One region of the Desulfovibrio intestinalis genome, then DNA from elsewhere that is predicted to be linked to it. Evidence: riboswitches for the same ligand, from Rfam matches in the RefSeq annotation. Region 1 holds a riboswitch; the other holds the start of a gene.
What was found. A riboswitch is a leader RNA that binds a small molecule or an ion and turns the genes downstream of it on or off. The one in region 1 is predicted to bind cobalamin.

Region 1 (3,142 bases):
TAAAATGCTGCTGCGTGCCAGCACCCCAGGCTTCGGTAAGTAGCAGGCTGCCTGAGGCAAGCCCCTGAAAAATTCGCAGGGTGAGTCCGTCAAAAAGGTTTTCGTTCAGGACTATTCGGGATTCTGAAAAAATATCAAGCATTTCTCTGTTGCTGACGTCCTGACGGATGTGCACGTCATAGTTTTGCAACAGCAGGTTGAGGATGTTGTATCTTTTGGGTCGTTGCGGGGTATTGGTACCTACAAAGGAGATATCGTATTTTTTTTGCGGTGGTGGAGACCGGAACTCCGCCTTCTGAGCACAGAGAGGCAGCCATAAAGCCTTGATTCCAGCTTTGCGCAGGGTTGAGACCGTTTCTAGCTGATCGACGAAAACATCGTCGAAGGCCTTGCAGATATGTTCGAGCCAGAAAGCGTTGATGCTTGAGTCAATGCAGTATGCCGCCAGACGGGTTTGGCATTGATGCAGGTCAGAAGGAAGTTTTTTGCCTCCAAAAAGTTCCACCAGCACGATGTCCACTTGAGAGTCTAAGCTGGCGAGGGTTTGTGTGAGGTTTTTCTCCCTGTAAGGCGAAAGATCAATGAGCGTGTGCCCCAGGCTTTGAAGGCCTTCTTTCAGGAAAAATCCGTCATACGCAATGTTCATATACATCCCTTCGAGATTTGTAAAAATCTCCCGCATGTTAGCCCGGCAAAAGCGCAAAAACAATAGTGGTGTGGTGCTTTTTGTCCGGTTCTTTTGCATATGTTTGCCCGGCATTGACAGGCCTGCCGCCCCCGCCTACAGTAGGCGCGGCAATGGTAGCCGGGTTGCCCGGCTTGAAAAGGGAATCCCGTGAGATGCGGGAGCGGACCCGCCGCCGTAAGGCTCATGAACCTCGCACCATACAGCGCCACTGGAAACGGGAAGGCCGGTGAAAGGGAGCCAAGCCGGAAGACCTGCCTTGCCCCACGGCCCCACTATTTTGTGACGGGCCGGGGTTGCGGCCTGAGCCGCCACGGCAACGGGATTTTGCCGGCAGGATTGAGGAAATACGGGCCTCTTCCTTCATGAAACAGCTAGTGTTTTGTGGCGGAAGAGGCCTTTTTTATGCCCATGCGGTTCACGCTGGGTCTGCAAAGGGCGGGCATGACCGCGATACCATATTCCTCCTCCCCTTCCGTACATACTTCTGCACGCCTGTGGCCCGCGTTTGCGGTTCTGGCGCTGCTGTGGCTTGTTTCCTTGCCGCTGGCCTGCCTGCCGGGGCCGGTTTCACTATCGGCAGGGCAGGTTTTTCACGCTTTGGCCGCGCAATTGGGGCTGGCCGCACCGCCGCAGGAGACGGCACTTATGCTGGTAGTGGGGCAGATTCGTCTTGCCCGCGTGTGCCTTGCAGCCTTGTGCGGTGGAGCCTTGGCGGTAGCGGGCGTGGCTTTGCAGGGGGTGTTGCGCAATCCTTTGGCTGATCCCTTTACGCTGGGTATTTCTGCCGGAGCGGCCTGTGGCGCGAGCATGGCTCTCGCCCTTGGGGGAATCATCGGCGCGGCGTTAAGCGGCCCGTTGTCGGCACTGCATATTTCATTGCCGGGGTCGGCGGCTCTTGTGGCTCCCGCTGCCTTGCTGGGCGCACTGCTGGCACTGGCAGGAGCCTTGTGGCTCGGCAGGGGCGACGGCGGATTCAGGCGTGAGAGCGTCATACTTGCGGGCATTGCCGTGGCAGCTTTTCTTGGCGCGCTGGTGGCCCTGATCAAGGCGCTCAATGAAGAGTCTGTAACCAGCATAGTTTTTTGGATTATGGGGTCTTTTCAGGGGCGTGGCTGGGACAGTCTGCCCTTGTTGCTGGCAACCCTTGTGCCCGGTCTTGCGGCGGTTGTTTGGGGGTGGCGGGCGCTGGACGTGCTGACCTTGGGCGACGAGCAGGCTGCCCAGCTTGGTCTGCATGTGGGGCGGGCGCGGCTTTGGCTGCTGGCCGGGGCAAGCTGCATGACGGCGGGTTGCGTGGCCATAGCCGGAGTTATCGGCTTTGTGGGTCTGGTTGTGCCTCATGTGCTGCGCCTTGTGCTGGGCTGCGGTCACGGCCCTCTGCTGGCTGGAGCATTTTTTGGCGGTGGGGTGCTGCTTGTTTGGGCCGACGTGCTGGCCCGCTGTGTGCTGGATGGGGGGCAGGAATTGCCCGTGGGTGTGGTGACGGCTCTTCTGGGCGGTCCGTTTTTTGCCCTGCTGGTGCGGAGGCGGCCATGATGCGGTTTTTGCTTATGCCGCTGCTTGCGTGCCATCAGCCAAGCTACCCGCTAGGCCATAGGGCACGCTATCTGCCATGGGATCAGTCATGCTATCAGCTAGGCCATCAGCCCGCGTATCAGACTACTGCTCGGGCTGCTGTTCGGGCTGATTGCCGGATAGATGGCCGGATAGATCGTCGGGCAGGTCATGCCGCAGCGCAGACCGCACAACAGTTCATGACGTGCCTCAGAGTCTTTTTCGCAGAGCAGTTCAGGGGGCGGCGTTGATCGGCTTTTCTGCCACGACATCCCAGCCGTCCATGCTGGAGGTGCGCAACCTGTGTTGCGGCTATAAAGGGCGGCCAGTATTGCAGGACGTGAGTTTTGCGGCTCGCGGCGGCGAGTGCCTGGCCTTGCTCGGCCCCAATGGCAGCGGCAAGACCACGCTTTTGCGCAGCCTTTCTGGCGTGCTGCAGGCGAAGGAAGGGGATATTTTTCTTCAGGGCAGGGCGCTCACGGCCTTAAAGCCGCGTCAACGTGCGCGGCTGGCGGCTGTTGTGCCGCAGGGCGGTGAATATCCGCGTGAGCTTACAGCGCGGCAGATGGTGCTGCTTGGGCGGTACCCGCATCTTTCGTGGTTGGGCTGTTACGGCAGCAGGGATCATGCTGCGGTGGATGAAGCTTTGGAAGCCTGTGGGGCTACCATGCTGGCTCCACGCCGTCTTGCGGAACTGTCGGGCGGCGAATTGCAACGGGTGCTGCTGGCCCGCGCACTGGCGCAGGAAAGCCCGCTTCTGTTGCTGGACGAACTGGCTGCCGGGCTGGACATGGCACGCATGGCCGGACTTTTTGACCTGCTGGAACGCCGCCGCGCTGCCGGGGCTTGTGTGCTCATGGCCGTGCATGACTGTAATCTGGCTGCCATCTATGCCACAAG
Region 2 (3,142 bases), on a different contig from region 1:
CCACGGTCAGTACTTTGGCCTGCACGGTATCGCCGACCTTGTACATTTCGTTGGGATGACGCACCTTCTTGGTCCAGGAAATATCGGACACATGAATGAGGCCGTCGATGCCGTCTTCGATACCAATGAACATGCCAAATTCGGTGATGTTCTTGATAACGCCTTCAAGCACGGTGCCTTCAGGATAACGTTCAGCCACGAGTTCCCAAGGATTGGGACGCACCTGCTTCATGCCGAGGCTGATGCGCTTCTTGTCGCCGTCCACACCCAGGATGACCACTTCGACTTCGTCGCCGGTGTGAACCATCTGGGAAGGATGACGCAGCTTGCGGGTCCAGGACATTTCAGAAATGTGCACAAGACCTTCAACGCCGGCTTCCAGCTCAACAAATGCGCCGTAGTCAACCAGGTTGGTGACTTTGCCGGAGCACTTGGCGCCTTCGGGGAAGCGGGCAGAAATGTCCTGCCACGGATCGGGCACGAGCTGCTTGAGGCCCAGGGAGACCTTGTTGTTGTCGCGGTCAAAGGAAAGCACCTTCAAGGTCAGTTCCTGACCGATGGTGATCATTTCCTTGGGATGACGGATGCGCTTCCAGCTCATGTCGGTGATGTGCAGCAGGCCGTCGAGGCCGCCCAGGTCCACGAACACGCCGTATTCGGTGATGTTCTTGGCCTTGCCCTGCACAGTCTGGTTTTCTTCGAGGGTGCGCAGCAGATCCTGACGCTTGGAATCGCGTTCTTCTTCAAGCAGCACGCGGCGCGAAACAATAACATTGCTGCGGCGGCGGTTGATCTTGAGCACGCGGAATTCGAACTCCTGGTTGACCAGGGCGTCCATGTCCGGCACGGGGCGCAGATCCACATGAGAACCGGGCAAAAATGCCTCGACTCCGCCGATGTCCACAGTGTAGCCGCCCTTGATGCGACGTACGATGTGGCCGGTGATGACCCTGTTGTTTTCCTGCACGTCTTCGAGCTGATCGAAGACCTGCATGCGTTTGGCCTTTTCAAAAGAAAGGGTAATGGTGCCGTCGTTTTCGTTCTTGCGAACAACGTACACGTCCACCTTGTCGCCCACGGCAACGACCATGTTACCAGCGGGATCGCGGAATTCAGCCGCGGGAATCTGACCCTCGGACTTGAAGTTCACGTCCACCAATACATTGTCTTCGTCCACGCGAACGATTTCGCCCTTGGTGATAGAGCCTTCTTCAAGGTCGCCAAAATCGGAAGTGAGGTAGTTTTCGAGAGCACTCTCGAAATTCATTTCGGTTTCGTGCCCGGTTTCCAAGCCTGCCATATGTCCAGCCTCCAAACATGATTTCCCTTTTTAAAGGGAGGTCGCATATGTAGCAGAAATTTGACGGAAGAACAAGGAAAAATAAGCTCAGATCGGCCAAGGAAGCCACAAAGCGGCCACCCAACAGGACTTGGGGACAACACGCAGTGCAACCGCCTGCCCTCCTTGACATTTGGCGCGCCCTGTTGTCCTGTACTCTTTTGGCGGGGAATTTCGTGCAAATCGAAAACAGTCGCGCTGCGGTAAGAGGGGACAAGGTTTCTTTTCGCCTGCTCAAGGTGGGCGGCGTTTGACAGCCAATCGCGCAAGCGGTGAAGGCGAAACCAAGGCGCGGGCACACAGCCCCACAACCCTCAAGTCCGAACATCCGCCGGGGCCAGAGCCCTTTTGCGAACCTTTCAACGCGATATTGAGGAGGTTGCCATGCCACGCACCCTGTCACATTTCGGGCTTCGCCCACTACTCTTTCTCCTGCTGCTGCTCGCGGCGCTCAGCCTTACCGGCACAAGCCACGCTTCCGGTGAAGCCGCACCCAAGGAAGGCATTTTGCTGGTGGCCTTTGGAACCAGCGTTCCCGAGGCTCAGCCCGCCTTCAAGGCTGTGGATGCGGAATTCAAAAAAGCTTTCCCCGGCGCGCCTGTGGTCTGGGCCTACACTTCACAGATCATCCGTAAAAAACTGGCCGAACAGGGTCAGCCTGTGGGCGGCATCAGCGACGGCTTGGCCCAGTTGGCCAAGGACGGCGTGAAAGTTGTGCGCGTGCAGTCGCTGCACGTTTTGGCCGGTGAGGAATTCACCGCTCTGGAACGGGCCGTGCTGCTTGACGTGAGCAAAAATCCCGGCCGCTTTGAGTCCGTATTTATGGGCCGTCCCATGCTGGAATCCAAGGGCGATGCCCAGGAACTGCTGGCTGCCATCAAGGCCGACACCAAGAGCGCCCGCGGCAAAAATACCGCCCTTGTGCTTATGGGTCACGGCCAGAGCCACGGCCGCGCCGACCTGGCATTTGAAGGCGTGTACGCTGTCTTCAAGTCCACTGACAAAAATATCCATATGGCCACTGTGGAAGGGGCGCGCAATTTTGACGACATGCTTGAAGGCCTCAAGGCCGCCAAGATCAAGCATGTGGTTATCGCTCCCCTGATGCTGGTAGCTGGCGACCACGCCCGCAACGACCTTGCAGGCGACGAGGACGATTCCTGGGCCACACAGCTCAAAAAAGCAGGAATCAAGGTTGACGCCCACCTGAAAGGCCTTGGCGAAACGCCCGGCGCTGCTGCCATTCTTGTGCGCCACGCCAAGGAAAGCACTGACGACCTGACCAAAGAACCCAGAAAGCCGTAGGGTTGCGCCCCGGCAAAGCAGGCAAAGCGTGTGCGGCAACGCCCGCACAACTGGAAATCAGAAGCAGGGCATGGCCTTGCCGCGCTGTTATAGCTGACTGATTTTCGTGCACTTCCGCACGGCGGCCCTGCTGGCCATAGCGGTGCAAAACCTGCGAAGCAGGGGTTGTCATCAAATCTGGGAAGGGCCGGAGCAAATGCTCCGGCCCTTCTGTTTTGCCCACAGAACAATACAAGACATCCTTACAGACAGGGTCTTATTGCGCAGTATTCCGCCGCCTGCTTCCTGCCCAAAGCGAGAGACACCCGCCCTCTCTTGCTGCTTGATGCAGACTTCCGATTTTTTATTGTTTTGTTGTGAAGCCGGGGGGTACACAATGCCGTTTTTTTCATGTAGCATATGTAAAATTTCAATATAAAGCGTCGGCAGTCGGGCACGATCTATCGGCGTTATCCACAGGGGAGGCCCGCATGCCCAAGCAAAGTCGCAAGATATCTC

Region 2: linked by a shared signal. The riboswitch ahead of HNQ38_RS13140 (sirohydrochlorin cobaltochelatase) and the one ahead of HNQ38_RS01810 (FecCD family ABC transporter permease) in region 1 are both predicted to bind cobalamin.

What each region holds. Positions count from the first base shown of each region.
Region 1 is NZ_JACHGO010000001.1:410,321-413,462, forward strand. Features, by position in the region: gene HNQ38_RS01805 (glycosyltransferase family protein) at 1-646, opposite strand, end outside; cobalamin riboswitch at 782-961, shown strand; gene HNQ38_RS01810 (FecCD family ABC transporter permease) at 1,130-2,224, shown strand; gene HNQ38_RS01815 (ABC transporter ATP-binding protein) at 2,490-3,142, shown strand, end outside.
Region 2 is NZ_JACHGO010000009.1:74,239-77,380, forward strand. Features, by position in the region: gene HNQ38_RS13135 (30S ribosomal protein S1) at 1-1,300, opposite strand, end outside; cobalamin riboswitch at 1,467-1,689, shown strand; gene HNQ38_RS13140 (sirohydrochlorin cobaltochelatase) at 1,724-2,644, shown strand; gene HNQ38_RS13145 (helix-turn-helix transcriptional regulator) at 3,115-3,142, shown strand, end outside.